Draconibacterium halophilum: one gene and its partner. The protein of the gene in region 2 interacts with the protein of the main gene of each other region in a pairwise test. Links are inferred from orthologs where the notes say so. Each region holds a gene or a part of one and is shown on either strand. Other genes may lie near its edges.

What was found.
Region 1: the proteins of topA (region 2) and G0Q07_RS10365 interact in binary tests that used the Escherichia coli proteins (3 or more experiments, as listed by UniProt). The link is inferred for Draconibacterium halophilum from one-to-one orthologs.

The regions. Positions count from the first base shown.
Region 1 is NZ_CP048409.1:2,585,337-2,593,265, forward strand. What follows is about bases 3,283-6,216. They hold G0Q07_RS10365 (IMPACT family protein), read right to left. Parts: upstream 5,084-6,216; coding sequence 4,481-5,083; downstream 3,283-4,480. Other genes in these bases: pyrB (aspartate carbamoyltransferase), read right to left, coding at 3,283-4,165; G0Q07_RS10370 (EamA family transporter), read right to left, coding at 5,083-5,940; dnaA (chromosomal replication initiator protein DnaA), read right to left, coding at 5,978-6,216. In the rest of the region: G0Q07_RS10335 (aldo/keto reductase), read left to right, coding at 1-572; G0Q07_RS10340 (amidohydrolase family protein), read left to right, coding at 584-1,411; G0Q07_RS10345 (zinc-binding alcohol dehydrogenase family protein), read left to right, coding at 1,427-2,443; pyrI (aspartate carbamoyltransferase regulatory subunit), read right to left, coding at 2,776-3,249; more of pyrB, read right to left, coding at 3,257-3,282; more of dnaA, read right to left, coding at 6,217-7,405; G0Q07_RS10380 (MlaD family protein), read right to left, coding at 7,691-7,929.
Region 2 is NZ_CP048409.1:620,965-628,966, reverse strand. Bases 2,522-5,528 are described here. They hold topA (type I DNA topoisomerase), read right to left. Parts: upstream 5,189-5,528; coding sequence 2,855-5,188; downstream 2,522-2,854. Other genes in these bases: G0Q07_RS02320 (transglycosylase domain-containing protein), read left to right, coding at 5,402-5,528; G0Q07_RS02330 (arginase family protein), read right to left, coding at 2,522-2,801. Outside these bases: porK (T9SS ring complex lipoprotein PorK/GldK), read right to left, coding at 1-477; G0Q07_RS02335 (PorP/SprF family type IX secretion system membrane protein), read right to left, coding at 588-1,532; more of G0Q07_RS02330, read right to left, coding at 1,650-2,521; more of G0Q07_RS02320, read left to right, coding at 5,529-7,783; G0Q07_RS02315 (nitroreductase family protein), read right to left, coding at 7,838-8,002. UniProt on the Escherichia coli protein: Releases the supercoiling and torsional tension of DNA, which is introduced during the DNA replication and transcription, by transiently cleaving and rejoining one strand of the DNA duplex.

The DNA of each region.
Region 1 (7,929 bases), 2.0 Mb from region 2 along the record:
ATAAAGACCGGCAAAAACGTATGGACGAAATTTTAGGTGCTTATAAAGCTTTATTCAAACTAAAGGAGAAAGGCGAAGTAAAAGCGGTTGGTATTGGCTCAAAAGACTGGTTGATTATAAAAGAATTGTACGAAAAGATGAAATTCGATTGGGTGATGTTTGCTAATAAATTTACCGTTTATCATCATCCAAAGGCCATTGTTGATTTTATTGTTCAACTTGAAAAGGATGGAGTTGGTATTATCAACTCGGCGATATTTAACGCAGGGTTTTTAACCGGCGGCAAATATTTTGATTATAGGGTTGTCGACTCGGAAAATCCAGCAGATCGACATTTGTTTGCCTGGCGCGAAAAGTTTTTTGCAGTCTGTAAGAAACACAATGTTTCTCCAGGTGATGCCTGTTTAAAGTTTGCGCTCTCGGCACCACAGATTACTGCGATTGCGATAAATCCCAGCAAACCTCACCGTATGGCACATAATAAAACGGTTTTGAATCAGGAATTTCCAGAAGCATTTTGGGCTAATCTAAAAAGTGAAAAGATTATTGAAGTTGAATATCCTTATTTATAAAATCGAAGATAATGATTATTGATACACATCATCATTTGTGGAATTACAATCCGGTTGAATTTAATTGGATTGATGATGAAATGGCAACCATCAGAAAGTCTTTTTTACCTTTCGATTTGCAATCTATCCTAACAAAAACTGAAGTAGAAGGCCTAATTACAGTTCAAGCACGTCAATCGCTTGAGGAAACCGATTGGCTTCTAAACTTGGCTTCTGAAAATGACTTTATGAAAGGTGTGGTGGGCTGGTTGCCTCTGGCAGACAAAAACATTAAACAGATTTTAGAAGAATATAAAAGCAATCAGTGGTTGAAAGGTGTTCGGCACGTGGTTCAGGGAGAACTTGATCCCGAATTCATTTTAAGGAAAGATTTTAATTGTGGAATTTCACTATTAAAAGACTACAATCTGGTTTATGATATTCTTGTTTTTGAACACCAACTGCCCAATACGATACATTTTGTTGATCAGCATCCCGAACAGCAGTTTGTCGTAGATCATATTGCGAAGCCCAAAATTAAAATAAACGAATTGGAACCCTGGGCAAAAAACATAAAAGAGTTGGCAAAACGCGAAAACGTTTCGTGTAAAATAAGCGGAATGGTTACCGAGGCTGACTACAAACTATGGACAGAAGAACAACTCACCCCGTATTTAGAAACAGTTTTTGAGGTTTTTGGCCCGTCTCGGCTGATGTTTGGTTCCGACTGGCCAGTATGCCTGGTAGCCACAAGCTATTCCAACTGGATTTTTTTGGTTAAAAAATCTATTTCAAAGTTTACGATAGACGAACAGGATTTAATCCTGTATGAAAATGCACAAAGGATATACAATATTTAATTTTTGTACAAATAAATGAAAGCAATTGAAATAACTAATCCCGGCGAGGTAAAAATAGTAGAACGGGAAATGCCGCAAATTGGAAAAGGAGATGTTCTTCTTAAAATAAAATATGTAGGGTTTTGTGGCTCCGATTTAAGTACTTACCTCGGGAAAAATCCAATGGTACGCTACCCTCGTATTCCGGGGCATGAAATATCGGCAGTTATCGAAAAAACCGGAGAGAATGTTCCTGAAGGATTTCAGAAAGGACAAGCTGTTACAGTTGTTCCTTATACCAATTGTGGACAATGCTCGTCGTGTAAACAAAAGCGTTTTAATGCCTGCCGTTTTAATGAGACTCTGGGGGTTCAGCGCGAAGGGGCAATGGCACAATACATTGCTGTTCCATGGCAAAAAGTGTTAAAACATGAAGCTTTGTCGGAAGTGCAACTTGCTTTGGTAGAGCCGCTAACTGTTGGTTTTCACGCCATCGACAACGGAAAAGTTACAGATATTGATATAGTCGTGATATTTGGTTGTGGAATGATTGGAAGCGGGGCAATTGTGCGTGCAAAACTGCGTGGCGCGACGGTTATTGCGGTAGATATCGATAATGTGAAACTCAAAATTGCTCAACAGTTGGGTGCCGATTTCACAATTAATTCGAGAGATCAGGATTTACACGAAGAACTTCATGAAATTACAAATGGAGATGGTCCAAATGTAGCAATTGAAGCTGCAGGAAATCCGCTTACATACCGTGCCGCCATTGACGAAGTTGCATATGCAGGTCGGGTAGTTTGTATTGGTTATGCCGGTACGGAGGTATCATTCACAACTAAGCTTTGGGTGCAGAAAGAATTGGAAATAATGGGATCGCGCAATGCAAATCCGTCAGACTTTGAAGCAGTGATAAAGTATCTGAAAAGCAGCCACATTGATGAGAAGATATTGATCTCAAAAACGGTAAGTCCGGAGGACGCGCCAATGGCAATGAAAGAATGGTCTGAAGACCCAGGGAAAATTATGAAAATACTGGTTCAGTTCTAAATTAAATCAGTAAAACTTCCCAATTAGGCCATGTATATGGCCTTTTTTGGTATTTCACTAAAAAGAAAAGCACTTAAATCATTGATTTTAAGTGCTTTTGAAATTCTTTGATTTTCTCAAAGTGCCCAGTAAAGGACTCGAACCTTCACGCCCTTGCGAGCACTAGTCCCTGAAACTAGCGTGTCTACCAATTCCACCAACTGGGCAATTTTGGTATTAACTTCCAAAACTTTCGGTGTTTATTTCCGCTCCGATTTTGGACGTGCAAATATATAAAAAATCCGCCTTCTTGTTTCTTTAAAAAGGCGGATTTAATAGAAAACAATTAATTCTTACAACATTTTTATTTCGTCTTCGGCAGTTATTTTTTCGCAGTATCTGCATTTTAAGGCAACCGGACTAGTGTTAATTACACTAAAACAGGAGGTTATCTTTTCGTGGTTAGTAATACACTTTGGATTAAAGCATTTTACAATCCCTGTAATCTTTTGTGGAATCTCAACAATTTTCTTTTCGGCCACCTCGTAATCTCTTATGATATTGAGTTTGGCGTGTGGTGCAATCAACGCAATTTTGTTGATTTCATCATTTTCAAAAAATTTATCAGAAACTTTGATAATTGCTTTTGCTCCCAGCTTTCCACTTTCGAGGTTAGTTCCAAAAGTGATTTGGTTTTCAATCGTATCAAGACCCAATATTGTTATTACCTCAAATAAACTTTTTGCAGGGATATGGTCGATCACTGTTCCGTCTTTAATGGCGCTGACTTTTAATTTCAGCTTCTTTTTCATATCATTTTTTTCCATGGCGGTATTATTTAAGGTTCATTACATGTGAAATAATCGCTTCGCGGGTGAAAACACCATTCAGTGCCTGTTCAAAATAATAAGCTTTTTCGCTGCTGTCAACATCGGTGGCAATTTCGTTAACGCGTGGAAGCGGATGTAATACCCGAACATTTGGTTTGGTATTTTCCAGCATTGCTTTATTTAGAATATACACATCTTTAACTTTTTCGTATTCGATAGGATCAGAGAAACGTTCTTTTTGAACGCGGGTCATGTAAATAATATCTGCTTCTGAAATAATATCGGTAAACTCTTCGTGCTCAAAATAACGAATGCCTCTTTCTTCAAGGTGGTGTTTAAAACCGCGTGGCATTTGCAGACTTTCGGGGGCAATGAAGTTGAAAATCGGATTCTCGAAAACTGACATGGCTTGCAGTAGCGAGTGTACAGTTCTTCCAAATTTAAGATCGCCAACCATAAACAGGTTCAGATCATCAAGTGTTCCCTGAGTTTTTAAAATGGAATACATATCGAGAAGCGTTTGTGTTGGGTGCTGATTGGCACCGTCTCCGGCATTTATAATGGGAACACTGGACACTTCTGCAGCATAGCGTGCTGCACCTTCCAGCGGATGGCGCATTACAATAATGTCGGCATAGTTGCTTACCATTCTTATGGTGTCGTGCAGCGTTTCTCCTTTTGTAGCACTCGAGCTGTCGGGATCAGCAAAACCAACAATTCGTCCTCCCAATCGATTAATGGCCGTTTCGAAACTTAAGCGTGTGCGTGTTGATGGCTCAAAAAAAAGGGAAGCAACAACTTTCCCTTTCAAAAGCTCCTGGTTTGGATTCTTCTCAAAATCCGCAGCCAGTTCCATAATTCTCAGATATTCTTCTTTCGAGAAATCTGTGATTGAAATTAAATCCTTCTTCATTGCCTTAAATATTGAATTTGATAATGTAGTTGACGTAAAAAAAGAAGACCAACATTTTTGAAAATAAAATGTTGGTCTTCTTTAATTTGAAAAAAAGTAGAACCTTTTTTGTAGAAAAAAACGATTGCCTTTAAAAATCGTCTAATGCTGCGATGGGAAAAAGAAATATTCTCAAAGCGTTTTTTAGTGCCTCGCTCAAGAAAATCAGAGTGGAATATCACGCGTAGCATCATGCTTCAAAAATACAGTGTTAGCTAACGTTTGTCAAAAATAGTTTGGCGTACTTATCAGCATTTTATTAACACAAAAGAAATTCTAACTGAATCGCTTTATTTCTATCCCGTATATTTCTTTAAACGATCCGAAAGCGCTCTCATCCTCCGATTTTCGGGCTTTAAATATCAATCGGCAGCTTTCCTGGAAATCGGTCGTTACAATATCGTAGTTGTCCTGTTTCAGCTTGTTCATTACTGTATTCAGCATATCGTACTCAAATTTCAGTTCATACTGAATTTCAATGAGTTTTGATAAAATATTAGCATTGTTCAGTGCTTCAACAGTAGCCGACCGGTAAGCATTGATAAGGCCACTAACACCGAGCAGTGTGCCTCCGAAATAACGAACTACCACCACCAGAATATTTGTTACATCGTAACTTTGTAATTGCCCTAAAATGGGTTTTCCTGCTGTAGATGATGGTTCGCCGTCGTCGTTGGCCCGTGTGCGTATTTCTTCAGTTCCCAATCGCCATGCATAACAATGATGACGCGCGCTGTGGTGTTCTTTTTTTAATGCGTTAACCAGCTCTTTCACTTCGTCTTCATTTTTTAAAGGATAGGCATACGAGTAAAATTTGCTGCCTTTGTCTTTAAAGTAGCCGGTACTCGGTGTTTCTATGGTTTTATATTGATCGTCCATTATAACAAGAAATATAAACTGATGAGTGCTAAAATAACTCCGGCAAAGTTAACCTTATTCAGTCGTTCTTTAAAAAGTAAATTACCCAAAATGGCTGTAAGTGCTACAATGGCCATATTATTCAGTGCAAAAACAAGCGAGCTTTCCAGTCCCGAATTATATAATGCTTTTATAATAAAATACAGCGAACCAAAATTAACTACTCCTAAAAGTGTCCCGAAAACCAGTGTTGCCGGATTTAATCGTTGCCGGTATGTTTTTGTGAGAATTGAAATGACAATTCCGCATAAAAAGGCAACAGTAAAAACCAAAATGGTATACAATGAAGTTTCATTGTCTGCAATTTTTACCGCCTGAACATACTTTACCAATGAGTCAATTACTCCGCTACCTAAAAACAGAAACAGGGGCAAAGCAATATAAATGAGGTTTGTTCTGGTGATCTCTTTTTTGTAAACGGTTAGTCCAACTGCAATTATAGCCGTAACAATTCCAATTGCTTTTATGGTTGAAATCTGTTCGTTAAAATAGATAAGAGAAAAAGCTACCGGAAAGACAAGTGATAACTTATTGGCGAGTGTTGTTACTGTTATTCCTGCCTTTTGCGAGGAGTGACCAATAAGGTAAAACATGGCAATGAATAGAATCCCGAGCAATACAGCAAAAGGTGTCCAGTGGGGAAGAGCTACCGGATTTTTACCATTTGCAAATGGTTGAAATAAAAGAATGCCCAACAAGCTGGCTGCTAAATAATTTATAGTAATTAATGATTGAAGTTTACAGTTGTAATTTTTTGCAACCCTAAAAATCACATAAATCATTGAAGATGAAAGGATGCACAGAATTAGATATATCATATGGGCAAAAAAAAGCAGGCTAAAAAGCCTGCCAATATTACATTTTTAATTTCTTTTCTATATCCTCAACGAACTGTCGGAAGTTTTTATCGGTATCTTTCAGGTTATTCACTGTTTTACAAGCGTGAAGAACAGTAGCGTGATCTTTACTGCCAATTTGTGCCCCAATACTTGCTAACGAGTATTTTGTTAAACTTTTAGAGAAATACATGGCGATTTGCCGTGCCTGAACGATTTCGCGTTTCCTTGTTTTGGTTTGCAGCGCATCAACCGGCATGCTGAAATAATCGCAAACTACTTTCGATATGTATTCAATGGAAAGTTCGCGTTTTGAATTTTTCACCAGTTTGTTAATCAACTTGGCAGCTAACTCAAGTGTAATTTCGCGCTTGTTCAACATCGATTGTGCAAGCAATGAAACCAGTGCACCTTCCAACTCACGAACATTATTTGATACATGCGAGGCGATGTATTCCATCACTTCTTCCGAAAGCGTAATGCCGTCTTTGTATATTTTTCGGCGCAAAATTTCCATGCGCGTTTCAAAGTCGGGCGTTTGCAAATCAGCCGTCAGTCCCCATTTAAAACGCGATAATAATCGCTGTTCCATTCCTTTAAGCTCGATAGGGGGTTTGTCTGACGTTAAAATCAGCTGTTTTCCCATTTGGTGCAAGTGATTGAAAATGTGGAAGAATGTTTCTTGTGTTTTTTCTTTTCCTGCAAATTCGTGCACATCGTCAAGAATCAACACATCAATCATTTGATAGAAATGTAAAAAGTCGTTCCGGTTATTATTACGGGTTGCTTCGGTAAATTGCGTCTGAAATTTATTTGCGTTTACATATAAAACCACTTTGTCGGGGAAGTTTTCTTTTACTTGTATGCCAATGGCCTGCGACAAGTGCGTCTTTCCCAAACCTGAGTTTCCATAAATCATTAAAGGATTAAAAGCTGTTCCTCCCGGATTTTGCGCCACGGCATAACCAGCACTGCGGGCCAAACGGTTACAATCGCCTTCAACAAAATTTTCGAAGGTATTGTCCGGTTTCAATTGCGGGTCGATCTGTAGTTTCTGGATTCCCGGAATAATGAAAGGATTTTTTATTGTTGCTTTTTCCTCTGCTTTTAATGGCACAGTAAGTGGTTTATTTTGAATTTTGTTATTATTATTCGTAGGGTAACTAACAGTATACGGTTCATTGCTGTTTTTATTGCTTAAAACAACATTATATTCAAGTTTGGCTCCGTTACCTAAAACCATTCGAAGAGTCTTGCGGAGAATGTCTATAAACTGTTCTTCAAGGTACTCATAAAAGAACGCGCTTGGAACCTGAATTGTTAATACTTTGTTTTCTAATTTAATCGGTTCGATTGGTTCGAACCAGGTTTTAAAGCTGCTGTTAGGTACGTTATCTTTTATAACGTTTAGGCACTTCTCCCATGCATCTCTGTATTCAATGTTCATTTACAATTGCTGGATAATGAGGTTCTACAAAAAATTTCCCTAGTGGTATTCCGAGTACAAAAGTTGTGAAAAAAAAGTTAAAAAAAAAATCATAAATCTATTGCAATTAGAACATCGCTCATATAGGGTTCTATGTCAGGCGATTAAAATTTCAAATTTTTGAAATATTTATAACTGTCTGTAAATCAGCGCATTTCCATTAAGTGATTGAACTGTAACGATATAGCCGGTAGGGTCTGGTGGGGTCGGATTTTCGGGCAAATAATTATCAATATTTCGCGTTAATTACCGTATTTGTTTGAGAGCCTTCTTAAGCTTGATAAGCCGGCCATTTTTGAATGCTACGATACTTGATCCCGGAAATTGAAAACGCAAATTTTGATAGATTTCCTCTATCTCACTGTACTTGCTCGTTGAGCCGGTTAAATAGTTATAAACATCACCGGTATGGTATTCTTCTATATTGTCAATCGATTCAAAAATATCGGCATCTGTACTCAATTTTGATTTTGTTGAAACCAGGT
Region 2 (8,002 bases):
AAAACGTTCGTTCTCAGGAATATACATATCTTCCATGGCCATTTGCATATCAGGGTCTTCCCAATCTATCTTTTCGTCCCAGTTGATTTGTGGAGGATCGATGATATTCCCATCCCTGTCTTCTGTGATCAGGAATTCAGGATACTGGTCGCCTAACATACGACGTGCCATCGATTCCTTTACATAGTCAACAAACTGGCGATATTCATTATTGGTAATCTCGGTGTCGTCCATCCAAAATGGCTCTTGCGATACCGTTCTTGTTGGAACACCGGCCCTACTTGCGTCCTCATCGCTTGGCCCGATATTGAAACTCCCTCTACGAACATATACCATTCCCAGTGGTTGTGTTTCTTTAAATCGCTGCCTTCGTTGTACTCCTGTCAACTCTCCGTTTCCTCCCGAGCCACCACCAAAGCAGCCGGATAGGATAAGTGCAAGCAAGAATACAGTTGCAATTGAAAGTAGTTTTTTCATAATGTGTCTTTTATACTTTTCGAGCTCTGATTGGTCGTTAAAAATAAGTAGAAACAATGAAATAATAAAATATTAATTCTGTTCCTTATCTTATTTACTTTAAACATATTTTACAAAAATCTAATACTCTTGTATTTTTGGTTACGATTTCTCTCTAAATCAATCGAATAACTTACAAAAAATTCGTTCGAGGCAAATCCATTGCTTTTTATTGCCGATGTTACTAAATCGAACGAATATCCAATTCGCATTCCATTAAACAGTTCCATTCCCATAAGTAGTGCTACCGCGTCCTGCACTCTGTACGATATTCCTCCCCAGAATTTATCGTTATAGACCACGTTTGCGTTCAAATCGATCTGCCACGAAGCCAAATCTGACTTTAGCAAGAACGACGGCCGCACCTCAAATAACGGATCGGATAGTTTAATATTGTATCCGCCAGTAAAATAATAGTGTCGAGCCAAAAAATCAACCGCTACATCGTCGTACATTACTTCTCCCTGATTGATATGTGTTGCCGAAAACCCGGCATAATATTTATTGGTGTACAAATAAGCACCAAAACCTACATCGAATGTAATCTGGCTGGCTTCTTCATTTGGAACAGAAGGATCTGATTCAGCCGGTGTATACATCTCTCCCTGCGGCACGTCCCATTCAGGACTAATGTTAAAATTAAAAATTCCGGGGGAAATACCAAGTCCTAACGTTCCTAATGCGGTTGTTACCTTGTATGAATAATTTAAGTTCACCCACGTATTTTTATAAAACCCCCATTCATCGCTAATCACGTTTACTCCAATCCCTCCTGGAGAACCAAAAGCATTAATTGCTGCATCAACGCTAAAAACCAGTGTTTTTGGGGCTCCTTCGAATCCCGACCACTGATAACGGTTTAACAATATGCCATTAATTGCATCTTCAGCACCGGCATACCCTGGGTTTACACCCAACTTATAAAACATATTATTGGTGTACTGAGGATCTTGCTGACCGTGAGTAACTATTGTAACCGACATTATAATAAATAAAAAAGATACAGCCTTTCTCATACTTCTCTTTTCATAGGGCAATTTAGCCTTTTCTCTGCTGTGGCAAAGAAACAAAATATAGTTGTTTGTAACAATCAACTGTTAACAAGGTATGCAAAGAACGGTTATAAAGGGGTATTATTTTAATATTTCATCGGTTTTTTGCACATATTTCAACCATAACTCAGGAATTTCGTTGCCACTGGCTGCTTCATAATCCTTTTCTGAACAGGCAAAATATAAGGTTTCGTTATTTATGGCTTGAACCTGAACCCACAACTGCCCGGTATCTTCGTTTTTGCAAAATACCAGAGGCCCTGATAATTCTGGTATTTCCACACTAAAGGTGGAGAAACCATCGCCCTGCTCCGGTTTTCGCTTGTCTCTTATTAAGTAGCCCTGAACAAAATACCAAACCAGTTGTGCTGCCAGATTTACGGACAACTCCACCGTTTCCGAATCAATATTTAATCCAAATAATCCGAATACTTTCATTCGGTTACTTGCTCCGGCGTATTTCATTAACTGGCAGGCTTCGTCGGCATATAAACCATTCGGAAGATTTAAACTATTTGCTGTTTCGGAATACTTAAAAGCCGCCATATCAAAAGTTAAAAAGTCACTGTTTCGGAGAACGGGTTCAGCACCACTTAAATTATCTCGTAATTTCCCCAGCCGCAAATGAGCATTAATTCCCTTGGTCTTCTCAAAATAAATATCGGGAACATAATGACTTTGATAAGCCAGCAAGCTAAACTGAAAAAGATCGGGCATGGTTTTAAAAACCTGCGATAAGTAATTTGTTGAGCTTAACGATTCAACACCCTTTTTAACATCTAAAAAGGCATCAACAGCAGTTAACGAGAAAAAAGGATCAGACCTGAAAGCCTGACAAACACCGTAGCTGTAATCCTGGCTTCCTCCTAAAATAATGGTTACAATGTCTAATTCATTCAAATAATCAACCACATCGCGCAGTGCCAGATAGTTCCCCTTGTGACTGGTTGATGCTTTTAAATTACCAAGATCGACAATGTTTAGTTTCCGAACATCTGCTAAACGATAAAATGCCTTACGCAATTTATCTGGTGTTGCCGTTCTTTCAAAATCATCGTGCCCACTGTTAAACGGAACACCAACAATGGCCAGCTCAATGTTTTTCAAACGGCCTTCCTGAAGTTTATGCGTATTCTTTTCAATGGTGCCACCCATCGAATATTTCCAGGCAAAAGGCACATTGTCGACATACTGCGAAAAATCAACCGCATCAAAGTAGGGAAACAAATTCATTTTTTTTGCTTTTAAAAATAAAGGCAAATGATCAAATCACCTGCCTTTATTCTTTATTTTTTTCTACCACGTCGGTTTTTAGGCTCCGGAGCCGATTCAATGATCTTTATACAATCATCGTAAGTTAGCTCCTCAGCCTTTGTTGTTTTTGGTATCTTATAATTTTTCTTTTTATGCTTTATGTAGGGTCCCCATCTGCCATTAAGCACCTGAAGTTCTGCATCTTCATCAAATATCTTAATAACTGCTTTACGATCTTTTTCACGTTTGGCTTCAATCAATTCAATCGCCCTGTCGAGCTTTACCGAATATGGATCATCTTCTTTTCCGAGCGAAACAAATTTATTATCGTGACGCACATACGGACCAAAGCGACCAATAGCAACGGTTACCTTTTTGTCTTCGTATTCACCCAGCTCGCGCGGAAGTTTAAATAAATCAAGTGCTTCTTCCAACGTAATTGTTTCGATATGCTGACCGGTACGCAAGCTTGAGAACTGTGGTTTCTCAGTATCTTCTTCCTGCGAAGTTTCACCAAGTTGAGCCAACGGGCCATAACGTCCGATTTTTACCGAAACTTGTTTTCCCGTTTTTGGATCGACACCCAGAATACGTTCTCCTTTTGAGCGCTCTGCATTTTCAAGGGCGTGCTCCACTTTGCCATGAAACGGCTGATAAAATTTATCGATCATCTCGTTCCACACTCTTTTCCCATCGGCAATATCATCAAATTCTTTTTCAACATTTGCGGTAAAGTTGTAATCCATTATCTCATCGAAATTATCCATGAGAAAATCGTTAACAACAATACCAATATCGGTTGGGAACAGTTTATTTTTTTCAGCACCGGTAATCTCGGTCTTTTCTTCCTCTTTAATTTTTCCGTCTTTTAGCGTAAGAACGTTATAATTCCGTTCCACTCCGGGACGCTCCTCTTTTACAACGTAGTTTCTGTTCTGAACCGTTGTAATGGTTGGCGCATAGGTTGACGGACGGCCAATACCCAGCTCTTCAAGACGTTTAACCAACGATGCTTCAGTAAAACGCGGCGGACGTTGCGAAAAACGCTGTGTTGAAATTACCGACGTCATCTCTAGAGGATCGTTTACATGCACAGGCGGAATAAGCGATTGCCCACTTCCGTTTGTATTTTCATCGTCGGTCGATTCAATGTAAACCTTCAGGAAACCATCGAAAACAATTACCTCACCGGTTGCCTGAAATTTCTCCGTTGCATTCGACACGTCGATTGTAACATTGGTACGTTCTAAAATTGCATCGGCCATTTGCGAAGCAATCGTGCGCTTCCAGATCAACTCGTACAAACGCTGCTCCTGCGACGATCCGTCAACCGTTTGGTTTTCCATATAGGTAGGACGAATAGCCTCGTGCGCTTCCTGGGCTCCTTTAGATTTATTTTTGAACTTCCTGATTTTCACATAGTTTTCACCATGAAGCTCTGTAATCTTTTGTTTCGAAGTATTTATAGCCAGCCCCGATAAGTTCACCGAGTCGGTACGCATGTAGGTAATCTTACCACTTTCATACAATCGCTGGGCAACCGCCATTGTTTGCGACACCGAAAATCCCAGCTTTCTACTGGCTTCCTGCTGCAAGGTAGATGTTGTAAATGGTTGCGCCGGCGATCGTTTCCCCGGTTTTTTTACCACATCGCTTACTTTAAAATCGGCAGTTTTGCACTTTTCGAGAAAATCATTAGCCTCATCGCGGGTTTTAAAACGTTTTGAAAGTTCTGCTTTTAATTCGGTGGTATTCCCTTTTTCATCCGACACTAAAAAGTATCCGTTTACACGAAACCAGGTTTCCGAGTTAAAATTGCGGATTTCGCGTTCGCGTTCAACAATTAAACGAACCGCTACCGATTGCACCCTTCCGGCACTTAACGATGGTTTAACTTTTTTCCACAAAACCGGCGACACCTCGAAACCCACAATGCGGTCTAACACGCGACGGGCCTGTTGCGCATTTACCAAATGCTGGTCAATATCTCTTGGATTTTCAACGGCACGCGTAATTGCATCTTTGGTAATTTCGTGAAAAACAATTCGTTTTATTTTATCATCTTTCAGCTTCAACACCTCTTTCAGGTGCCAGGCTATTGCCTCTCCCTCGCGGTCTTCATCGGAAGCCAGCCATACCGTTTCGGCCTCCTTTGCTAACTTTTTCAGTTCTGTTACTATTTTCTTCTTATCGGAAGAAACTTTATATCTGGGTTGATAATTGTTCTCAATATCAATCCCGAAGTCTTTCTTTTCCAGGTCTCTAACATGACCCATGCTTGAGGTCACCACGTATCCATCTCCAAGAAATCCTTCTATTGTTTTCGCCTTTGCAGGGGACTCGACTATAACCAGGTTTTTGTGCATATTCTTTCTAATCCGTTCTAAAAATTCTGCAAATTAAAGAAAATGATGAGCTAAGTTCAAAATTTAATGAGCTATTTTTTATTTTCTATTTAATTGAAAATGACGATTTTATTTTTTAAAAAATAAAATAATATCCAATTTCGAGGCGTTAATTAGCTTGTTGCCATAACAGAATGGTATATATTTGTTGCCACATTAAAATGAGTGAAATTCATGAGCGAAACAAAAAAAAGCTTTAAAACATACATCATTATTTTTTGGTCGATCGTTGCCCTGGGGCTCGTTTCGGCTTTTTTCCTTTTCTTCCTGATAGCCAAGGGGAACCTGGGTTTTATGCCAAGTTTTAAGGAGCTGGAAAACCCACAAAATATTCTGGCAACGGAGATCTATTTTGAAGATGGTCCTTCCATTGATAAATATTTCAATCAGGAGAACCGCAGCTACGTAAACTACGAGAATCTGCCTCCACATTTAATAAACGCGTTGATTGCAACAGAGGATGTTCGTTTTTACGATCATTCGGGAATTGATTTTCGTGGACTAATTCGTGTTGTAAAAGGAATTGTTATCGGCGATACCAGCTCAGGCGGCGGAAGTACTTTAAGTCAACAGTTGGCAAAAATGCTTTTTCCGCGCGATGGTTTTTCAAGTAGCCTGGAGTTGGTACTGCGAAAATTTAAAGAGTGGGTGATAGCAGTAAAACTTGAGCGCAGTTACACCAAGGAAGAGATTATTCTGATGTACCTGAACAAATACGATTACCTGAACAACGCCGTTGGAATTCGTTCGGCAGCCGATGTTTATTTTAATGCTCAGCCGGATTCGCTGAAGCTTCACCAGGCCGCTATGCTGGTTGGAATGGCTAAAAACTCTTCGCTTTATAACCCTATTCGTCGCCCCGGCATGGTATTACAACGCCGAAATGTAGTGCTGGCTCAGATGGAAAAATATGGCTACATCACTCCCGAAGTTGCCGATTCTGCTAAACTACTCCCACTCGATCTGGAATATAATAAAGTTGATTACAAACTCGGACCGGCACCATATTTCCGCGAATACCTGCGTTTAGCGCTGACAGCCAAAAAACCGGAGCGCGATAATTATGCCTCGTGGCAAGAGCAAAAATACATTGAAGATCTGGATGAATGGGAAAACAATCCGCTATATGGCTGGTGTAACAAAAACAAAAAAGCCAATGGCGAACCTTACAATATTTACACCGATGGTTTAAAGATATACACAACGCTCGACTCGCGCATGCAAAAATATGCGGTTGAAGCCGTTGAGCAACATTTGCGTTACGACCTGCAGCCCCTGTTCGATGGAAGCATGGAGGGGCTAAACAATCCTCCTTTTGCCAATAACATGGGCCGCGAAGAGGTGGAAAACCTATTGAACCGGGAAATCCGAAAAAGCGAACGTTACCGGGTAATGAATCTAGCTGGCAAGAGCTTTTCGGAGATTAAGGAAACGTTTAACGAACCCGTTGAGATGTCTGTTTTTGAATGGAGTGGCGAAGTAGACACCTTGATGACTCCGATGGATTCAATAAAACATTACCTGCGCTATTTCCGCTCCTCGTTTATGGCTATGGACACCGAATCGGGGAAAGTAAAAGCATACGTTGGCGGCCCCAACTACAAGCATTTTATGTACGACATGGTAAAAGGTGGAAAACGCCAGGTTGGCTCTACTGTTAAACCATTTTTGTACACGCTCGCTATGCAAAACGGACTAACACCTTGCACAAAAGTGCCGTATGTAAGTCAACAATTTCAACAATGGGACGGCAGTATTTACGAACCCAAAGATGCTGATGTTGATCCGGAAATGGACGGAAAAATGGTCACTCTTAAATGGGGCCTTGCCAACTCTAAAAACCGTATTTCGGCCTGGGTATTAAAGCAGTTTAATCCACAAGCTGTGGTTGATGTGATGAAACGCATGGGTATTTATAGCCCGATTGAAGCTGTAAACTCCATGTTTTTAGGTGTTTCGGATGTAACACTTTACGAAATGGTTGGAGCATTCAATACCTATGCCAATTTAGGAGTTTACACCAAACCGTATTTTGTAACCCGAATTGAAGATCGACATGGTAATGTAATTGCCCGTTTTAATCCTGAAAAACATGAAGCTATTGACGAAGAAACAGCTTATTTAATGTTGAATTTGTTGGAAGGAGTAATAAGCCCAGATGGTACCGGAGCTCGTTTGCGTGGTTCAAATCTTTGGCGCGAAAGAGTAACAAAAGAGTATGGCCAATTTACCATGCCAATTGCCGGAAAAACAGGAACCACACAAAACCACTCCGATGGTTGGTTTATTGGTACAACACCAAAACTTACTGCCGGTGTTTGGACAGGCGCTGATTTGCGAAGTATACATTTCCGCACCATTGGATCGGGGCAGGGTGCAAACATGGCGCTGCCAATTTGGGGTTATTTCTACAAAAAAGTTTTGGCCGACGAATCTATCGGATACAAAGAAAACAAGATGGAGTTCAAAAAACCTGCTGAATTTAACATTAACCTCGATTGCGATGAACTGGAGAAAAAGAATAGAACTCCGGAAGAATTCAACGATTTCTTTTAAACATTATAAAGTGATACCCTCACACAGAGTGAGGGTATCACTGACTTTTACATCTTACATCTTATTGATTTTTATCTTCTCAAACTGCAGCTCATCAAATGGCTTGCCTTCTCTCCACTTTTCAGGATAACCAACAGTTACAATGCTCAGCACTCTGAAGTTCTCACGGATATTTAGCAAATCCTGAATGTACTTTTCCGCCGAAATTGTTTCATCGTG